Regions from separate parts of the Pseudomonas anguilliseptica genome, predicted to be linked through region 1. Evidence: riboswitches for the same ligand, from Rfam matches in the RefSeq annotation. Region 1 holds a riboswitch; each other region holds the start of a gene.
What was found. A riboswitch is a leader RNA that binds a small molecule or an ion and turns the genes downstream of it on or off. The one in region 1 is predicted to bind cobalamin.

Region 2: another riboswitch for cobalamin. It lies ahead of cobO (cob(I)yrinic acid a,c-diamide adenosyltransferase); the one in region 1 lies ahead of cobG (precorrin-3B synthase).
Region 3: another riboswitch for cobalamin. It lies ahead of BLW24_RS13410 (energy-coupling factor ABC transporter permease); the one in region 1 lies ahead of cobG (precorrin-3B synthase).
Region 4: another riboswitch for cobalamin. It lies ahead of BLW24_RS04460 (TonB-dependent receptor domain-containing protein); the one in region 1 lies ahead of cobG (precorrin-3B synthase).

Annotation. Positions count from the first base shown of each region.
Region 1 covers NZ_FNSC01000001.1:1,500,931-1,505,628, forward strand. The annotation lists gene BLW24_RS07340 (IS5 family transposase) at 1-142, shown strand, start outside; gene BLW24_RS07345 (cobalt-precorrin-6A reductase) at 395-1,114, opposite strand; gene cbiE (precorrin-6y C5,15-methyltransferase (decarboxylating) subunit CbiE) at 1,111-2,313, opposite strand; cobalamin riboswitch at 2,383-2,583, shown strand; gene cobG (precorrin-3B synthase) at 2,823-4,166, shown strand; gene BLW24_RS07360 (precorrin-8X methylmutase) at 4,159-4,698, shown strand, end outside.
Region 2 covers NZ_FNSC01000001.1:4,524,369-4,529,066, forward strand. The annotation lists gene cbiB (adenosylcobinamide-phosphate synthase CbiB) at 1-682, opposite strand, end outside; gene bluB (5,6-dimethylbenzimidazole synthase) at 679-1,326, opposite strand; gene BLW24_RS22040 (cobyrinic acid a,c-diamide synthase CobB) at 1,323-2,630, opposite strand; gene cobO (cob(I)yrinic acid a,c-diamide adenosyltransferase) at 2,627-3,238, opposite strand; cobalamin riboswitch at 3,349-3,590, opposite strand; gene BLW24_RS22050 (MliC family protein) at 3,658-4,224, opposite strand; gene BLW24_RS22055 (IS5 family transposase) at 4,387-4,698, opposite strand, start outside.
Region 3 covers NZ_FNSC01000001.1:2,762,981-2,767,678, forward strand. The annotation lists gene BLW24_RS13400 (acyl-CoA dehydrogenase family protein) at 1-1,456, shown strand, start outside; gene BLW24_RS13405 (PaaI family thioesterase) at 1,466-1,921, shown strand; cobalamin riboswitch at 1,954-2,157, shown strand; gene BLW24_RS13410 (energy-coupling factor ABC transporter permease) at 2,213-2,893, shown strand; gene BLW24_RS13415 (hypothetical protein) at 2,898-3,638, opposite strand; gene BLW24_RS13420 (DUF3703 domain-containing protein) at 3,747-4,073, shown strand; gene amn (AMP nucleosidase) at 4,157-4,698, shown strand, end outside.
Region 4 covers NZ_FNSC01000001.1:936,655-941,352, reverse strand. The annotation lists gene BLW24_RS04465 (cobalamin-binding protein) at 1-205, shown strand, start outside; gene BLW24_RS04460 (TonB-dependent receptor domain-containing protein) at 291-2,195, opposite strand; cobalamin riboswitch at 2,296-2,507, opposite strand; gene dxs (1-deoxy-D-xylulose-5-phosphate synthase) at 2,574-4,469, opposite strand.

The DNA of each region.
Region 1 (4,698 bases):
CAAGCGTCAGTTCGGTTATGTGAAGACGCGCTTCCGTGGCCTGGTCAAAAACACGGCGCAACTGGTGACTTTATTCGCGCTGTCAAATCTGTGGATGGCGCGCCGACATTTACTGACGAATGCAGGAGAGGTGCGCCCGTAATGCTGGAAATGGCTGCCGCGAGGTGCTCGCGGCGGCTAAAAACACAGAAATGAGCCGGTAATCTGATCGTTTTTGATCGATTTATCACTTTCGAAATCAGCAGAGGCTGACGTCAGCCAGAAATGCATGGCTACTTCAGAGGATCCCTAGCAGGGGATTTTTTGCATTTGGCACGTAGGGTGGATAACGCCGTTTTTATCCACCATGCAGTTGGTGGATGGGTGAAGCGTCATCCACCCTACCTGGATCGCTCTACAGCTGCAGCGCCTCAGCCAGCGCTTCGAGGCTGACAAACTCGCGCTCCACATTCGGCAAGAGCGGCCGACGCAGCAGCAGCACCAGCAGGCCCAGCTCCCGCGCCACCTGCAGTTTCGGCTCGGTGGACTGGCTACCGCTGTTCTTGCTGATCAATACATCGGTGCCCAGGCGGGCGAATAGCGCGCGTTCCTCGTCCAGCGCGAACGGCCCGCGCGCACCGATAATCTCGGCACGCGGCACGCCTTGCTGCGCCGTCAGGCAGCGCACGGTCCAGTGCTGATGCGGGGGAATCTCGTGCAGGTGTTCCAGCGGTTCGCGGCCGAGGGTAAATAGCGGACGACGGAACGGCACCAGCGCTTCGATCAGCCCGGCCCAGTCGTCCACTTCACGCCAGTCATCGCCCTCGCCGGCCTGCCAGCCGGGACGACGCAGCGCCCAGCAGGCGATCCCGCTCAGCTCGGCGGCGCGGGCGGCATTGGTGCTGATCTGCGCGGCATAGGGGTGGGTCAAATCCAGCAGCAGCTCGACGCCCTGTTCGCGGATAAACGTCGCCAAGCCTTCAGCTCCGCCAAAGCCGCCGACGCGCACCTGACAAGGCAAGTCATCCGGCACCCGGCCCAACCCGGCCAGGCTGTAGATAGCATCTGGACTTAAACGGCGCGCTAGGCGCAACGCCTCGGTGGTGCCGCCGAGCAGCAGGATGCGCGGGCTCACGGCTTGCGCACCTCCAGCAGGGTGATCGGCAAGGCGCTGCGCCAGGTGTCGAAACCGCCCAGCGGCTGCGCCTGAGCCACGCTAATGCGGGTCAGCTCGCCGCCCACCTGCTCGCGCCAGGCCAGCAGCGCCGCTTCGCTTTGCAGGGTTACGGCATTGGCCACCAGCCGCCCGCCTGGTTTCAGGCTGGCCCAGCACTGCTCCAGCACGCCAGGGATGGTCACCCCGCCGCCGATAAAGATCGCATCCGGCGCAGCCAGTCCGCTCAGTGCTTCGGGCGCACGGCCGGCGACCAGTTGCAGGCCGGGCACGCCGAGGGCATCGCGGTTGTGCTGAATATGCGCCTGACGGCCGGCATCGGCCTCGATGGCCAGCGCCCGACAACTAGGGTACGCGCGCATCCACTCGATACCGATGGAGCCGCAGCCGGCGCCGACATCCCAGAGCAGCTCACCGGGTTGCGGCGCCAGGCGCGCCAGGGTGATGGCGCGCACGTCGCGCTTGGTCAGCTGGCCGTCGTGCCGATAGGCGTCGTCCAGCAAACCTGGAGTGAGCGGCAGCAAGCGCGCCTCGACACCCGCCACGCACTCGACCGCCAGCAGATTAAGATCGGCAGCACGCGGCACTGCCCAATCGCTGGCCAGGCCATCGATGCGTCGTTCCTGAGCGCCGCCCAGATGCTCCAGCAGGGTCAAACGGCTAGGGCCAAAACCGCGCGCCCGCAGCAACTCGGCCACCGCCGCCGGGCTGTCGCCGTCATTGCTCAATAACAGCAGCCGCGCTCCGGGGAAAAGCTGCGCCTGCAACGCCGCCAACGGCCGCGCCACCAGCGACAGCACCCTCACCTCCTGCAACGGCCAACCCATACGGGCGGCGGCCAGTGACACCGACGAGGGCGCAGAAAACACCCGCAACTCCTCAGCCGGCAGCTGCCGCGCCAGGCTTGCGCCAACCCCATAGAACAGCGGGTCACCGCTGGCCAGTACGCATACCGGCATCCCGCGCCGCGCCAATACCGACTCCAGGCTAAAGGGGCTCGGCCAGAGTTCGTGCTGCCCCGGCAGATCGCTGGGCAACAGCGCCAGCTGCCGTGGGCTGCCGACTATCCACTGCGCCTCGCCCAGCGCCCGCCGCGCCGCCTCACCCAGGCCGGCATAGCCGTCTTCACCAATGCCTACCAGGGTTAACCAGGCCGTCATGCGCTTTCCTCAAACCGACATTAGCGCGTCGCCCGACCAGCTGGCTGTCGTGCCTGCGCGCAAAGCGGGCATAATACAGCCTTCGTCGGTGCCCACCGCCACTGTGCATAGGGCCTAAGAGGGAATCCGGAGCGATCCGCTGATCGTGACCGAACTGCCCCCGCAACTGTAAACAGCGAGTCTGCCGCAACTGCGCCACTGGGAAACCGGGAAGGCCGCAGCAGATGATGACCTGTCAGCCAGGAGACCTGCCGACGACGCTGGTCGCGAGTGCCAACATCGGGCGGGGTGTACCGATGCCATGAAATCCCCCCGTGGGTGGATTTCGCTGGTTCGGTCGCCGCGTCGTAGAACCTGTTTTCGATCTAGCGAGCTAGAGCCCTACAAGGCAAAAACAGGCGAGGAAGCGGAGTGTACGAGCTGTACATGAGCATTCCGAGCCTGGTTTTAACGCAGTAGGGCCGACGCGCAGCAGATCGTAGACAGGTTCGTTGTTGCTGGTGAACTTGTTGCGCGACCGTCCAAGCATCGTCGACTCGCCCCTCTCACGCCCCAGCGCGTGCCCCGGCCTGCTGCGTATCGTTCAGGCGCTGGACGGTGGCATCTGTCGGGTCAAGCTGGCCGGTGGCGTGCTGAGCAGCGACCAGGCACGGGCCATCGCCGAGGCCACCGAGCGCTGCGCCAGTGGCGTGCTGGAGCTGACCAACCGCAGCAATCTGCAGATTCGTGGTGTATTGGCCGGCCAGCAGGCCGAGCTGATTGAACACCTACTGGCCGCCGGCCTCGGCCCGAGCAACCCGGCTGCCGACGATGTGCGCAACCTGCTGCTGAGCCCCGCCGCCGGCATCGATCCGCACGCCCTGTTCGATACCCGCCCGCTGGCCACCGCGCTGCTCGACCTGCTGCAAAACACCCCGGAACTGCATCGGCTGTCAGCCAAGTTCGCCCTGCAGCTGGACGGCGGCGAAGCCCTGGCCATGCACGAACATCCCCACGATATCTGGCTTAGTGCCCTGCCCGGCACGCCGGCGCGACTGGCCTTTGGCCTGGCCGGTTGCCCGGATGAGCAGCCGCTGGGCGTAATCGACGCGAAGCAAGCCGTGCAGCTGGTGGAACAACTGCTGATGCTGTTTCTCCAGCTGGCCGGCAACGCACATAGCCGGATGCGCCAGCTGCTAAACGTGATTCCCGCCAGCGAGCTGCTGCAACAGCTGCAAAGGTGCCTGCCCTTTGCCGTGCAAGCGCCGCCGACCGACTGGCAACGCAAACCAGTCAGCCAACGCGCACCCATTGGCATTTATCCACAGCAGCAGGCCGGCCTGTGCATGGTCGCCGCCGCCGCGCGTCTGGGCCGGATCGACGCCGCGCAACTCAAAGCCCTGGCCGAACTGGCCGAGCACCGTGGCGATGCCAGCCTGCGCCTGACGCCCTGGCAGGGCCTGTTGCTGCCGAATATCCCCAAGCCATCGGCAGACAAGCTGCTGCACAAGCTGGGCGCACTGGGCCTGCTGATCGATGCGCAGGAACCGCTTAGCAATCTGATCGCCTGCACCGGCTCAGCCGCCTGCGGCAAGGGCCTGGCCGACAGCAAGGCCGATGCCCTACGCCTGGCCGAACGCCTGCGCACCAGCACGGCGCGGCCACAGGTGCATCTCAGCGCCTGCCCGCGTTCCTGCGCCGCCGCGCATACCGCGCCCTTTACCCTGCTGGCCAGCAGCGCCGGGCATTACCAGCTTTATCAACGCACGCCCGAGGCGGCCGGTTTCGGCCAACTGCTGGCCAGCGCCATAACAATCGACGAGGCCGGCGACTGGTTCGCCGCCCACTGCGCAACGGGAAACAGCGATGCTTGAGTACATCCGCGACGGCCAGGAAATCTACCGTCAGTCCTTCGCCACCATCCGTGCCGAGGCCGATCTCAGCAGCATTCCGGCCGATCTGGAAAAGCTCGCCGTGCGGGTTATCCACGCCTGCGGCATGGTCGATGTGGTGCAGGATCTGCGCTTCTCCCCCGGGGCCGGTGCTGCCGGCCGCGCCGCCCTGGCCAAGGGCGCGGCAATTCTCTGCGATGCACGGATGGTCGCCGAAGGCATCACCCGCCCGCGCCTGGCCGCCAACAACCCGGTGATCTGCACCCTGCATAACGACGGCGTGATCGAGCAGGCCCGCGCACTGGGTAATACCCGTTCGGCAGTCGCATTGGAACATTGGCGCGAGCACCTGGAAGGCAGCGTGGTGGTGATCGGCAACGCCCCCACCGCGCTGTTCTACCTGCTGGAAATGCTCGATGCCGGCGCGCCGAAACCGGCGCTGATTATCGGCATGCCAGTGGGCTTTATCGGCGCGGCGGAATCCAAGGACGCCCTCGCCGCCGACAGCCGTGGC
Region 2 (4,698 bases), 3.0 Mb from region 1:
GTGGCGCCTGGGTACGCCAGCAGCGCAGCGCCAGCGCAGTTTTGCCGAGCAGCGCGTAAGTCAGTGCCACTAAACGCGCGGGAATGTAATTGAGCACATCGTCGATCTTCGCCGCAGCCCAGCCGAAGCGTTCGAAGCGTTCGTTGCGATAGCCCCACATGGCGTCCAGGGTATTGCTCAGGCGGTACAGCACCACCCCCGGCGCACCGGCAATAACAAACCAGAACAGCGCGGCGAACACAGCATCAGAACCGTTTTCCAGCACCGACTCGCTGCCAGCACGGGCCACGCCGGCAGCATCCAGCTGCGCGGTATTGCGGCTGACCATATAACCGACCCGCTCGCGGGCCAGGCGCAGATCGCCCAGGCGCAGCGCCTGGGCCACCGGCATGGCATGCTCGCCCAGGCTTTTCAGGCCCAAGGCAGCATACAGCGCGATAATCTCCACTGCCCAACCCAGGCCGCTGATCTGGCTTAGCAGCCAGGCCAGCAACGTCAGTGGCAGCACCGCCAGGCACCAGGCGCTGACGCCATGGCTGCGCCAGCCGCCACCCGCTGGATTGAAGCGTTGCTCGATACGCTCGGCCATACGGCCAAAGGCCACCAGCGGGTGCCAACCCTTGGGTTCGCCAAAAATCGCATCCAGAACGACGCCGGAGCAGGTACTCAGCACCAGGCTCATGGCGTGCCCCACTGATTCTCGAACAGCAACTCGCTGAGCGGGCGTGGCTCGGCCCAGCCCTGCTGCACCAGCATCGGCGCCTCGTAAAATTCCGTTACCGGCCCCAGACACAGCACCGCCAACGGTTTACTGCCGGCCGGCATGCCTAGCAAATCTGCCAGAGCCTGCGGCTCGAACAGCGACACCCAGCCCATGCCCAAACCCTCTGCACGGGCTGCCAGCCAGAGGTTCTGAATCGCGCAGGCCAGGGATGCCAGGTCCATTTCCGGCAAGGTGCGCCGGCCGAATACATGGGCCTCACGCCCCTCCATCAGAGCCACCACCAACAGTTCGGCACAGTCGCGGATGCCCTCAACTTTCAGCCGCATAAATTCATCACTGCGCTCGCCCAACGCCTCGGCGGTGCGCGCACGCTCCTCTTCGACCAGGCCATGAATCGCCTCGCGCAAGGCCGGGCGGGTGATGCGAATAAACCGCCACGGTTGCATCAGGCCGACGCTGGGGGCTTGGTGCGCGGCTTCGAGCAGGCGCGCAAGCAGCTCGGGAGCCACCTCGCCGCCGCTGAAATGGCGCATATCGCGGCGCTCGGCAATGGCGCGATACACCGCCGCGCGTTCTTGCGGGCTAAAAGCCTGCTCGCTCATGCCGGCGCTCCGGGGCAAAACAGCGCCGCGGCGGCAACCGGATCGGATGGCAGATAGAAGTGGATATAGGAGGCGGTCATCCGCCCCTGGCGATAGACCGCCTCACTGGTGCGCTTGTAATTCGGGCATTCGCCGCGGGTCAGCGGTTGCAGGCCGCTGCTGAGCGCCGAGTAGTGGAAACTGTGGCCGCGCAGCAGCCCTTCCGGCAATTCGGCCTGCTGCAAGGCCATGGCGGTCATGCGCGGTTGCAGGGTGGCTTCGCCGCTTAGCAAGCCAAGCATTTGCCCACTGACGCCCTGTTTATCGGTCAGTTTGTCGAGCAGATAGAGCATCCCGCCGCACTCGGCATGGATCGGTTTTCCGGCAGCATGGTGCGCGCGAATCGATTCGGCCATGGGCTGGTTGGTTTCAAGTGCGGCCAGGTGCAGCTCCGGGTAGCCGCCAGGCAGATAGAGGCTGTCGATATCGGGCAGTTGCTGATCGCTGAGCGGCGAAAAGAACGCCAATTCAGCACCCAGTTCGCCCAGCAAATCGAGGTTGGCCTGATAGAGAAAGGCAAAGGCGCTGTCGCGCGCCACGCCGATCCGCACGCCCTTAAGCAACGGCGCGGGCCTTACCTGCTCAGGCGCGGCGAAGCTGACCGGCGGCGGCAGGCTGGTATCGGCACTGGCGGCCAAGGCATCGGCGGCGGCGTCCAGGCGCGCATCCAGGTCGGCCAGCTCCCCCGCCTGCACCAGACCCAGATGGCGGCTTGGCAAACCAACTTCGGCGCTGCGCGGCAGCGCGCCGTACCAGCGGATCGAGGCTGGCAGAGCATCACGCAGAATCTCGCCATGCCGCGCACTGCCAACCCGATTACCGAGCACCCCGGAGAACGGCAAATCGGGCTGGAACGTTGCCAGGCCATGGGCCATGGCGCCGAAGGTCTGCGCCATGGCCGAACCGTCGATTACCGCCAGCACCGGCACGCCAAAGTGCCGGGCCAGGTCGGCCGCAGAGGGCGTGCCATCGAACAGCCCCATCACCCCTTCGATCAGAATCAGATCGGCCTCACCTGCCGCCTCCCAGAGCAGACGACGACTCTCGGCTTCGCCGACCATCCACAGGTCAAGCTGATACACCGGCGCACCGCTGGCGCGGGCGAGAATCATCGGGTCGAGAAAGTCCGGGCCGCACTTGAACACCCGCACGCGCTTGCCTTGGCGTGCATGCAAACGCGCCAAGGCAGCGGTTACCGTGGTTTTACCCTGGCCGGAAGCGGGAGCTGCGATCAATAAGGCGGGGCAAGAGCGGGCGCTGCTCAAAACTCCACTCCCTTTTGTGCTTTAACCCCGGCTTTGAACGCATGCTTGACCAGGCTCATTTCGGTGACGGTATCCGCTGCCTCGACCATCCCAGGCAGCGCGCCACGACCGGTCACCACCACATGCTGCAGCAGCGGACGCGCTTCAATATCGGCGAGCACCGCGTCGAGTTCCAGGTAGCCATATTTCAGCGCGATATTCAGCTCATCGAGCACCACCAGACCGATGGCCGGGTCATTCAGCAGCTGCGCCGCCACCGCCCAGGCCTCATGGGCCTTATCGATATCGCGCTGACGATCCTGAGTCTCCCAGGTAAAGCCCTCACCCATTACGTGATAACTGACTTCATCGGGAAAACGGCGGAAGAAGCTTTCCTCGCCGGTGCTGGCCGCGCCCTTGATAAATTGCACCACGCCGACCTTGAGGCCATGGCCCAAGGCACGCGCGACCATGCCGAAAGCGCTGCTGCTCTTGCCCTTGCCATTGCCGCTGTGCACCAGCAGCAGGCCGTATTCGTCCTGGGCCTGGGCAATCTTTTCATCGATCAGGGCTTTCTTGCGGGCCATGCGCGCCTTGTGCCGGGCGTCACGCTCAATCGATTCAGTCATCGCACTGCTCCACCGCCACAGGGCGATCTGGCTGGAAAAAGCATGCGAGGACAGGGAAAGCGCGGGGCCACGCACAGCGCAAACCACACGCCAGCCATCGCCCTCCGCGATGCCGTGGACTGCAACAGGCCGGTCTCCGGGCTTGTGAGCGAACCTTGAGGTTCTCAGAACCTAGCAGGCTCTATGCCGCGCCTTCCCATGCTTGAGCACAGTGGCACTTGCGGCGTTTGACTCACTTACCGTTGCGGGGGCAGCGTCGGAATAGCGGGCGTTCACACGCACAGCGCACCGACTTCCCAGTTTCACCCCACACACGCACAGCGTTCGGGGCACCTGTTACAAGGCGCGAAGGGTAGAGAGTTCGCGATTAAGCGTCAAACGAATGCGCCATTTAGCGCAGACGGCTTAAGCCACCAGGGTTACTTGGCCTGACACTTCATCTCGGGCGAGCCATAGCCCCACACCACGGTCGCCTCACTCTGGTGCTCCCAGAATGATTCATTGCGCCCCTGATATTTACTGCCGCTGGCTGCAGGCTGCTGATACATCAACGACACGCTGTCAGCAAACTCGGCCAGCAGGGTCCCAGGCTCGGTGGGGTAGTAGGTGACGATGACTTCCTTGGCTGGCAGGCCATCGCATTGAAAATGCACCGGACCGGTCCCTTTCAGTAACGCGTAGCGCGCCTGCAGTTCGGCAATCCGCAGGCGATAGCTCTCGGCTACGCACTGCTCACGGTCAGCGGCCTTCCAGCAGTCATTGCGGCCTTTTATCCAACCTCGCTGCTCAGCCTTGAGTACGGGAGGATGCTGGTTTGCGGCCTTGGCCGAAGCCTGCTGATAAATATCCGACATTTTCTGATCAAGTTCGGCCAGAGCAGGCGTCTGACAAATCAGCGCCTCGATACTGCCAGCCTCTACCTTGGTGCAGCTGAACGATGGCTCAGCCGCCTGCAGGGTCGCTAACGGCAGGCCGAGCAGAGCCAAAAGGGCAAAACGCTTAGGGATGGTCTGAAGTAGCCATGTATTTCTGGCTGACTTCAGCCCCGCCGATTTTGAAAGCGGCAAATCGATCAAAAACGATCAGATTACCCATTCATTTCTGTGTTTTTAGCCGCCGCGAGTAGCTCGCGGCAGCCATTTCCCGCATTACAGGCGCACCTCTCCTGCATTGGTCAGTAAATGTCGGCGTGCCATCCACAGGTTCGACAGCGCGAACAGCGTCACCAGTTGCGCCGTGTTCTTGGCCAAGCCACGGAAGCGTGTCTTTACATAACTGAACTGACGCTTGAGCACCCGGAACGGGTGCTCAACCTTGGCGCGCACCTGGGCCTTGGCCTTCTCGATCTTGCGTTTGGCTTTGTACAGCGGGCTGCTCTTACCCAGCTTCTTATAGGTGCTGCGGCGGGCAGCAACCTGCCAGATCACCTCGCGCCCATCATGTTCGGGGCGCTTTTCGAC
Region 3 (4,698 bases), 1.3 Mb from region 1:
CGAAAACAAGCCGGTGTTCAAGAGCCATGACCGCTATGGCCATCGTGCCGATCTGGTGGAGTTTCACCCGGCCTATCACCAACTGATGAGTGCGGCCATTGAACACGGCCTGCCGTCCATGCCCTGGACCGATCCGCGCGCAGGCGCCCAGGTGGCGCGCGCCGCCATGAGCTACCTGCACAGCCAGGCCGAGGCCGGTAGCGGTTGCCCGCTGACCATGACCTTCGCCAGTGTGCCGGCGCTCAAGCTGCAGGCCGATGTGGCCGAGAAGTGGCTACCGAAAATCCTCTCGACTCAATACGACCCGCGCAATCTGCCGATCGAGCAGAAAACCGGTGCGACCATCGGCATGGCCATGACCGAGAAGCAGGGCGGCACCGACGTGCGTGCCAACACCACGCGCGCCTACCCGGTTGGCCTCGGTGGCTCGGGCCAGGCCTATGAGCTGGTCGGGCACAAGTGGTTCTGCTCGGCGCCGATGTGCGATGCCTTCCTGACCCTGGCGTATACCGACAAGGGCCTGACCTGCTTTCTGCTGCCGCGCCACCGCCCGGACGGCACGCGCAACGAGTTCTATATCCAGCGTCTGAAGAACAAGCTGGGTAACTGGTCGAACGCCTCCAGTGAAGTGGAGTTTCGAGGCGCGCTGGCCTGGATGGTTGGCGAGGAAGGTCGTGGTGTGCCGACCATTATCGAAATGGTCGCGCTGACCCGCTTCGACTGCATGATTGGCTCCAGCGCGCTGATGCGTCAGGCCCTGACTCAGGCCGCGCATCACTGCGCGCACCGTCAGGTTGGGGGGCGGGTACTCAGCGAGCAGCCGCTGATGCAGAACGTACTGGCTGACCTGGCCCTGGAAAGCGAAGCGGCGCTGGCGCTGACCATGCGCATGGGCAAGGCGCTGGATAACCCGCACGATGAGCAGGAAGACAAGTTCGCTCGCCTGGTCACCGCCGTGGGCAAGTATTGGATCTGCAAACGCGCGCCGGCCATGATCAACGAGGCTGCCGAGTGCATGGGCGGTGCCGGGTATGTCGAGGACACCATCCTCCCAAGGCTGTACCGCGAAGCACCGGTCAACTCGACCTGGGAAGGTTCGGGCAACGTGCAGTGCCTGGACGTGCTGCGCGCGCTGTCCAAGGAGCCGGGCGTGCTTGATGCGCTGTTCCATGAGCTCGGCGACGGTCACGGCGATGCGCTGCTGAAAGCCCATATTGCGCAACTGCAGGCAGATTTCCGTGACACCGCCGATATCCAGTACCGCGCCCGTCAGCTCACCGAAGATGTGGCTCTGGCGCTGCAGGCCAAACTGCTGCTGGAAGCCGGCAATGCCGAGGTCTCCGATGCCTTTATCGCCAGTCGTCTGGGTGGTCAGGGCGGGCGGGTCTACGGCACCCTGCCGCGTGGGGTGAATGTCGAAGCGCTGGTGGCGCGCAGTACGCCGCACCTGATCTGAGGCCTGAACATGCACGGCAGTCTGTTTGAGCGGTTGAAGGTCTGGCTGACCGGCGATATTGCGGCGGATTACGGTATCTCCCAGCTGCAGGCCGCAGCCGGGGTGGCGAGCTTCAGCAGTCAGCCGCCGGCCGTGCACTTCAATCCGCTTGGCGGTGTGCATGGCGGCTATACCGCCACGCTGTTCGATGCGGCGTTGGGGTTGGCGGTGTATTCGCAGGCCAGTGCCTCGGAGGTCTACGTGACCGCCAGCCTGCAGGCGAATTACCTGCGCCCGATTGGCCTTGCGGCTTTGCCGCTACGTACTGAAGCCTGCGTGCAGCAGCGCGAAGGGCGAGAGGTCGCGGTGCAGGCCACGCTGCACGATGCTCAGGGGCTGCTGTGCGCCACTGCCAATGGCGTCTTCACCTGCTTGCGTCATACGGCGTCAGGCGCTACCCAGTCCGTTGGTTTGCCTGCGCGGTAAACGTCGGGCTCTGTCATTTCTCGCGGCCGCCGGGTAAGGTGGCCGCCGATGGTTCCAGCCCGTGTGATGCGGCTGGATGAAAAGGGAACAGGGTGAAGCGCACGTCGCCAATGCCCTGGCTGCCCCCGCAACTGTAAACGGCGAGCGAAGCCCAGATGCCACTGACTGCAAGGTCGGGAAGGCGGGCGCAGTGTCAAGCCGTGAGCCAGGAGACCTGCCATCGAAGCCGGGCGCTTATGCCCATCCCCTCAATCCGGATCATCGCGCGGTGGGCGCGGTACAGGAATCTCTATGCACATCGAACCAGAAGTCGTTACTGGCGCCAAAATCTTCCTCGGCTATGCAACCGCCGCAGGTGCCTTTGGCCTTTGCGCCAAGCTTGCGCTCGACAGCGTGCGTGACAATGGCGGCGCTGCCGCCCTGGCATTACGCAGCGTGCTGACCACTGCTCTGGTGTTCTGCTTCTTTGAAGTATTTCCGCACCACGCGGTCGGGGTTTCCGAGGTGCATCTGATCCTCGGTTCGACCCTGCTGCTGCTGTTCGGCGCCGGTGCTACGGCTGTTGGTCTGGCGCTCGGCCTGCTCCTGCAGGGGCTGCTGTTCGCTCAGTTCGACCTGCCGCAATACGGCATGAACGTCACTACGCTGCTGGTGCCGCTGTGGGCTATCAGTGTGCTGGCCAAGCGCATTATCGCGCCGGGTACTGCCTATGTGGACCTCTCCTACAAGCAGGCGCTGGCGCTGTCGACGGCCTATCAGGGCGGCATCGTCGCCTGGGTCGGCTTCTGGGCGTTCTACGGCAACGGCTTCTCCGGCGAGAACCTGGCGGCCGTGGGCAGTTTTGGCCTGGCCTATATGAGCGTGATCCTGATCGAGCCGCTGGTCGATCTGGGTGTGTTGGCCGCTGCCAAGGCGCTGTCCGCGTATAGCCGTGGGCCGTTGTTCAACTCGCGCCTGCATCAACCGGCCTGATTGATTACTGGCGACGCTGCCAGATCAGCTTGCCGGTATTGCTCTCAGTGACCAGGTACTGGTCACTGAAGCGATAGTAGGCAGCGGGCTGATAGTCACTGCGGCCTTGCCTCTGCACTTCCAACAGGCCGTTGTTACTCTGCCAACGGCCGCTGTATTGCAGCTCGCCAGGGCTGTCGTAGTTCCAGTCGGCGCCACCTGCCACGCTGCGTGTCCATTGTGAAACGCTGCCGTCGCCCTGCAGTTGCAGAATCATCTGAGTGGTCATAGAGGCGAAATTGGCGCCGCCGCTGTTGATGATCTTCTCGTGTACCCAAGTGCCGATCAGTGCCGGATCGCGTGTGGCGCTGCTGCTTGGGTTGCTTGCTTGAGCGGCTACTGCACTCAAGTTCTGCCGGTGGAACAGCGCCTTGCGTTCCAGGGTTGCCCCAGTCGTCGGGTTGCGTGCGGCAATATGAGCGTTAAGCATGCCATTGGCGTAAGTGGCATTCATATTGGCAATCAGCTGCCCGGACTGCGCTTCGCTGATCTGCGCGCTGAGCAACTGGCCGTCAAAGCTGCCGCTGATCTGCAGGCGCAACCTGCCACCTTCCACATACTCCCCCGTGACCTGTTTGCCCTGGCTGCGCAGGTGCATTTCGGCTGGCTGGCCATCCAGCGTGGTCAGGTAATGGCCATCCAGGCGATCTGCCAGCAGAAAACTGGGTAACAGACAGAGCACAAGGGTGAGCAGGGCGCGCGGCATGAGCGTTCCTTAGGCAATTGGCCGACAGAAGATTAGCAACGGATGCTTGGCCTGGGGGCCGCCCCGCACTTGCAGACTGCGACGCAGCTTGAAAATAGGAGCGTTGCCATGACCCGTGAACAAGCCTTCTGGCAGGAATACCAACTGGCCCGCGCCCTGCGCGGCACTGATCCTGCTGCCGAGCTGCGCCATCTGGAGCGGGCGCATATTCTCGGTCAGCGCTATTTCAGCGAACACCTGCGCAGCCATCTATGGATGTTCGCTTGGGCCTGGCGCCAGCGAGACTGGTCCGAGGGGCTGGCACAACTGCTGCGCATCCCCGGTAGCCTGGGGTCGCTGCTGGGGTTTTATCCCCTAGGTAATCCGGGTGCCCGGCGCGTCGGCCCGCTGACCCCACAGGCTGTGCCCGAGGATCTCAAGACGTTGCTCAAGTAGCCTGCGCGGATAACGTCGCGCTATCACAAGCGCGGCGGATCAGGGCAAGATAGAGCCATTCCGATCAGCCAGGAAGGTGCCTTGTGAACCCTTGTTCCGATGATTTTATTGTCGCCAACACCGCTGAAGAAGCGGTGGATCGTCTGGCCGCCCTGCACCTGCAGGCGACCACGGGCTTGAGTCAGGCGCTCAAGCGCTATCTCAAGGAACGTATCAAGCCGGATGCCGAGGAGCAGTCGCGTTTTCGCTACCCGGAGCTGCGCCTGATCTACCTGTGCCAGGGCGAGGTGCCAACCACCGTGCGCGCCTATGCCAAGGTGCAGGTGCCCGGCACTTACAGCGTCACCGTGACCCACCCGGCGGCGTTTCGCAAATACCTGCTGGAGCAGCTGCGCCCGTTGATGAACGACTTCACCGTGCGCGTGGAAGTGGGTATCAGCCAGCAGAACATTCCTTATCCGTACGTGGTCGAGCAGGGCGATGAGCTGGCTGGCTCCGGGGTCACTGCCGCCGAATTGGCGCGGGTGTTCCCCAGCACTGACCTGTCCGCCGCCACCGACGGCACCGCCGATGGCCTGTACGACTGGGAAAACACCGACCCACTGCCGCTGGCGCTGTTCGATGC
Region 4 (4,698 bases), 560 kb from region 1:
CGTGGAGGCAGTGCTGCAGCGTAATCCCGAGGTGATTCTGGCGGGCGTGCAGGGGCAGCTGGATGCCTGGCGCATCTGGCCGGGGGTAGCCGCAGTTAAGCGTAAACAGCTGTGGTTGGTGCCGGATGCTGGCCTGGAGCGGCCGAGCTTTCAGATGCTGGGGGCGGTGGGGACGTTGTGTGAGCGGTTGGCTGAGGCGCGCTGACCGGGGTTTTCCTGCTCGTAGAGGTTAGCTTGTGATGCGTTGGTTTTAAGTCGTATGCAGCCGAGCGGCTGCATACGCCCACCTCTTAAAGGTCGGGTGTCCAGGTCAGCGATAGCATCCCGCTGCGACCTTCCTCTCGAAAGCCATAACGCGTCACGCTGTTGAAGAACGCATCGTCCGGGCGGCTGTAGGTGGCCTGGCTGTAAGCCTTGCCTAGCAGGTTGTCGACTTTCACCTGCCATTGCAGTTCTTTACTCATTTTCCAGCTGCCGCGTAGGCCGAGCAGGCCATAACCAGCAATTTCGCGTGTGTTCGCAGCGTCGTCGTAGCGGCTGGATACCGCTTGCCAGGTCAGGCCTGCGCCAAAATCGCCGAACTGACGGTCAAGATCCAGGTTGAGGCTGCGCTTGGCGCGTCTCGGTAAGGTATGCCCACTTTCACGGTCACGCGGATCGACCCAGCCGGCGGACAATACGGCCTGCCAGCCCAGCAGGTTTCGCTCAAGGCTAAGCTCCAGGCCTTGAAGGCGTGCTTGACTGACGTTCTGTGGCTGGCTGAAGAACGTCACTGGGTCACTTACCACGGTAATCAGGTCTTTTACTTCGGTGCGGTTGGCGGCAAGGCTCCAGAGGGTATTCAGATGCTCGCCGCGTAATTGCACTTCATAGGTTTTCGAGTGCTCAGGTGCGAGGTCCGGGTTGCCGCCGTAAAACGCTGACGTTGGGAAGTACAGATCGTTGAAAGTCGGTGCGTGGAAGCCTTCACCATAACTGAGCAAAAGATCCAGTTGTTGGCTGAGGTTGAGGGTCAGCGCCGCGTTTAGCGTACTTTCGCTGCCGAATTGTTCGTTGTCGTCATGACGAAGGCCCAATTCGGTGGCGAATCCATCACCCTGGAAACGATGCTGGGCGAAAGCTGCCTGGTTCCAGCGTTCATTTTCGCTGAAAGCGGTGCTGCTGGTTAGGCGGTCTTCATACCAGTCCGCGCCTAGCAGCAGCTGATGCGCCTCGCCCAGGGTCAGGGTGTTCAGCCAACTGGCGGAGTCGCGGTAGGTGTTGAAGGCAAAATTGTTCGATGCATTGAAGTCATCACGGTTGTCGCTCTTGTCCTCGATATGGCCAATTTCCACGCGACTGCTCCATGTGTCCAGAAGCTGAGCTTCCAAGTGCCCCGCGACGCTGGATAGGCTGAAGCGTTCGCTGGGGTTACCCGGATCGAAGCTGAACAGGTCGTCGTATTCGGTTTCGCCGCGCTGATCGAGCAAATTGAAACCGCCCGTCAGGCGCTCATGAAAGCGATGCTCCAGGCTCAGGTTTAGGGCTTTGCGGCGTACGCCATCGTGGTCACCATCGCGCCCTCGGGAGTCATTGGAGCGGTCAAAGCCTGCGCTTTCGTCGAGGCTGGCACCCAGGTCGAAGCGAGTCTGTTCGTTGCCACCGGAAAGGCCAAGGCTGCGCTCGAAGGTCTGCTGAGTGCCTGCAGACAGGCGTAGGCGCGGCTGCAGGCCAGTTTCGCCACGGCGCGTGAAAATCTGGATGACCCCGCCGATGGCGTCGGCGCCATAAAGCGCCGAGCGCGGCCCACGCACCACCTCAACCCGCTCTATCTGCTCGGGGCTTATAAACTCCAGGCGGGCTAGACCGCTGGCTGCCGCGTTGAGGCGTACACCATCGACGAGTACCAGCGTCTGGTTGGCATTGGCACCGCGGATAAATACGCTGGTCAGGCTGCCGCGACCACCGTTCTGCACGATAGAAATGCCGGGTGCACGATTTAGCAGTTCGGGCACGCTACTTACTTGCAGGCGTTCGATGTCCTGGCGAGTGAAGACCGAGGTGGCAGCAGTAGCCTGTTGGCGGGTTTCGACTTGGCGACCGGAGGTGATCACCAGTGCTGGTAATTTCAGCGCGTCCTGATGGTTATCGGTTGATTCGGCATGAGCAGCCAGCGGCAGCAGCGCCACAGCCAGGGCAAGACGGGACAATTTCACGTAGAGAATCCTCAAAAGGTCGAACGACTTTTGAGAAGGGCAGGGGCAAGAACGGGCGCGCGGGCGCAGCCTGAGCTTGACGGTGATGCCCTCCGCAACACCAGTCACATCCTGCAAGGCCGGTCTCCGGGCTCTCGACGTGCGCCGCCTCGCCTTCCCGGATGACCCAGTGGCGTTGAGGTGACGTGCAGAACGGCTCTGCGGTCGATTACCGTTGCGGGGGCTGCGCCGGGATGGTTCGTCAGAACGCACCGGCTTCCCGTTTAACGCCGCTTCACTGTGGAAGGGCGCACCTTGACGGAAGTAAAACGCCGCGCACCTTAATGCGCGGGTGGATGAATTACAAGCAAGCCTGGCTCAGCTCTGGATGAGCGGTGCTCATGCAGAAAAGCTGGCGAGGCGCGCTCGGATGGCGGCTTCGATACCGGTGGCATCCAACCCGCATTCGGCAAGCATCTGCGCCGGTTTGGCGTGCTCGACGTAGTAGTCGGGCAGGCCCAGGTGCAGCACTGGCTTGAGGATGTTCGCGTGGGCGAGGAACTCGCTGACTGCGCTGCCAGCACCGCCCATCACGCTGTTTTCTTCGATGGTCACCAGCAGTTCGTGGCTGGCTGCCAGCTGGCGTACCAGGGCCTCATCCAGCGGTTTGACAAAGCGCATGTCGACCACGGTGGCGTCGAGTGCATCGCCCACCTTGAGCGCCTCACTCAGTTGTACGCCGAATACCAGCAAGGCTGCTTTGCTGCCTTGGCGACGAACGACGCCCTTGCCGATTTCCAGTGGCTCCAGACCTGGCTCGATGGTGGCATTCGGGCCGCTGCCGCGTGGGTAGCGCACGGCGGCCGGGCCGTTGAGCAGGTGGCCGGTGGTCAGCATGCGGCGCAGTTCGTTTTCATCGCTCGGGGTCATCACCAGCATGCCGGGGATGCAGCGCAGGTAGGAAATATCGAAGCTGCCGGCGTGGGTCGGACCGTCTTCGCCGACCAGGCCGGCGCGGTCGATGGCGAACAGCACGTCGAGGTGCTGCACGGCCACGTCGTGAATCAGCTGGTCATAGGCGCGCTGGAGGAAGGTGGAATAGATCGCCACCACCGGCTTGGCGCCATCGCAGGCCATGCCGGCGGCCAGGGTCACCGCGTGCTGTTCGGCGATGGCCACATCGAAATAGCGCTCGGGATAGCGTTCGCTGAACGCCACCAGATCGGAGCCTTCCTTCATCGCCGGGGTGATGCCGACCAGACGCGGGTCTGTCGCGGCCATATCGCACAGCCACTGGCCGAATACGCTGGAGTATTTCGGCCCGCTGGCTTGCTTGGGAGTGGCCGGCGCGTTGATCGGCTCCAGCTTGGTAATCGCGTGGTAGCCGATCGGGTCGGCTTCGGCCGGGGCGAAGCCCTTGCCCTTCTTGGTCACCACATGGAGAAACTGCGGGCCATCGAGGTCGCGCATATTGCGCAGGGTGGCGAGCAGGGTCGGCAGATCATGGCCGTCGATCGGGCCGATATAGTTCCAACCCAGCTCCTCGAACAGGGTGCCGGGCACCAGCATGCCCTTGGCGTGTTCTTCGGTCTTGCGCGCGATCTCCCAGGCGCCTGGCAGGCGCGAGAGGATCTTCTTGCTGCCCTCGCGCATGCTGGCGTAGGTGCGGCTGGAGAGGATCTTGGCCAGGTAGTTGGACAGACCGCCAACGTTCTTGGAGATCGACATATCGTTGTCGTTGAGGATCACCAGCATATTGGCGTTGACGTCGCTGGCGTGGTTCAGCGCCTCGAAGGCCATGCCGGCGGTCAGTGCGCCGTCGCCAATCACCGCGACGCTCTTGCGTTTGCTGCCTTGAATGCGCGCAGCGATGGCCATGCCGAGGGCGGCGCTGATGCTGGTGCTGGAGTGGCCAACGCCAAAGGTGTCGTACTCGCTTTCCGAGCGGCGCGGGAAGGCGGCGATACCGTCCTTCTGCCGTAGGCTGCCCATCTGTTCGCGGCGGCCAGTGAGGGTCTTGTGCGGATAGGCCTGATGGCCGACATCCCACACCAGGCGATCATCCGGGGTGTCGAAGACGTAATGCAGGGCCACGGTCAGCTCGATCACCCCGAGGCCCGCGCCGAAATGCCCGCCCGTCTGCCCGACCGTATACAACAGGTACTGACGCAGCTCGTCGGCCAGAGTTTCCAGCTCGGCTTCGCCCAGGCGGCGTAGCTCGTCCGGCGTATTGGCGCGGTCTAGAAGGGGCGTCAGCGGGCGCTCACGGGGAATCTCGTGGAAGGTCGTCGGCATCAGGCAGATCGTTATAGGTGTAAAAGATGCGGCAGTTTACCTGATGCTAGGAAAACAGCCCAATGCGCAGTAATCCGATGCAGTTGTGATGCGCTTTGCAGTTTTCTCGCGTTGCTGCCTTTGTCTTTCAGGCGTTTGTTGCCAACGCCTGGGGCTTGCATCAAGAATCGCGCACCACCCCGCTTCAGGGGCAAGGAATAATCTCGACAAGGAGCCGTCATGTTTCAGC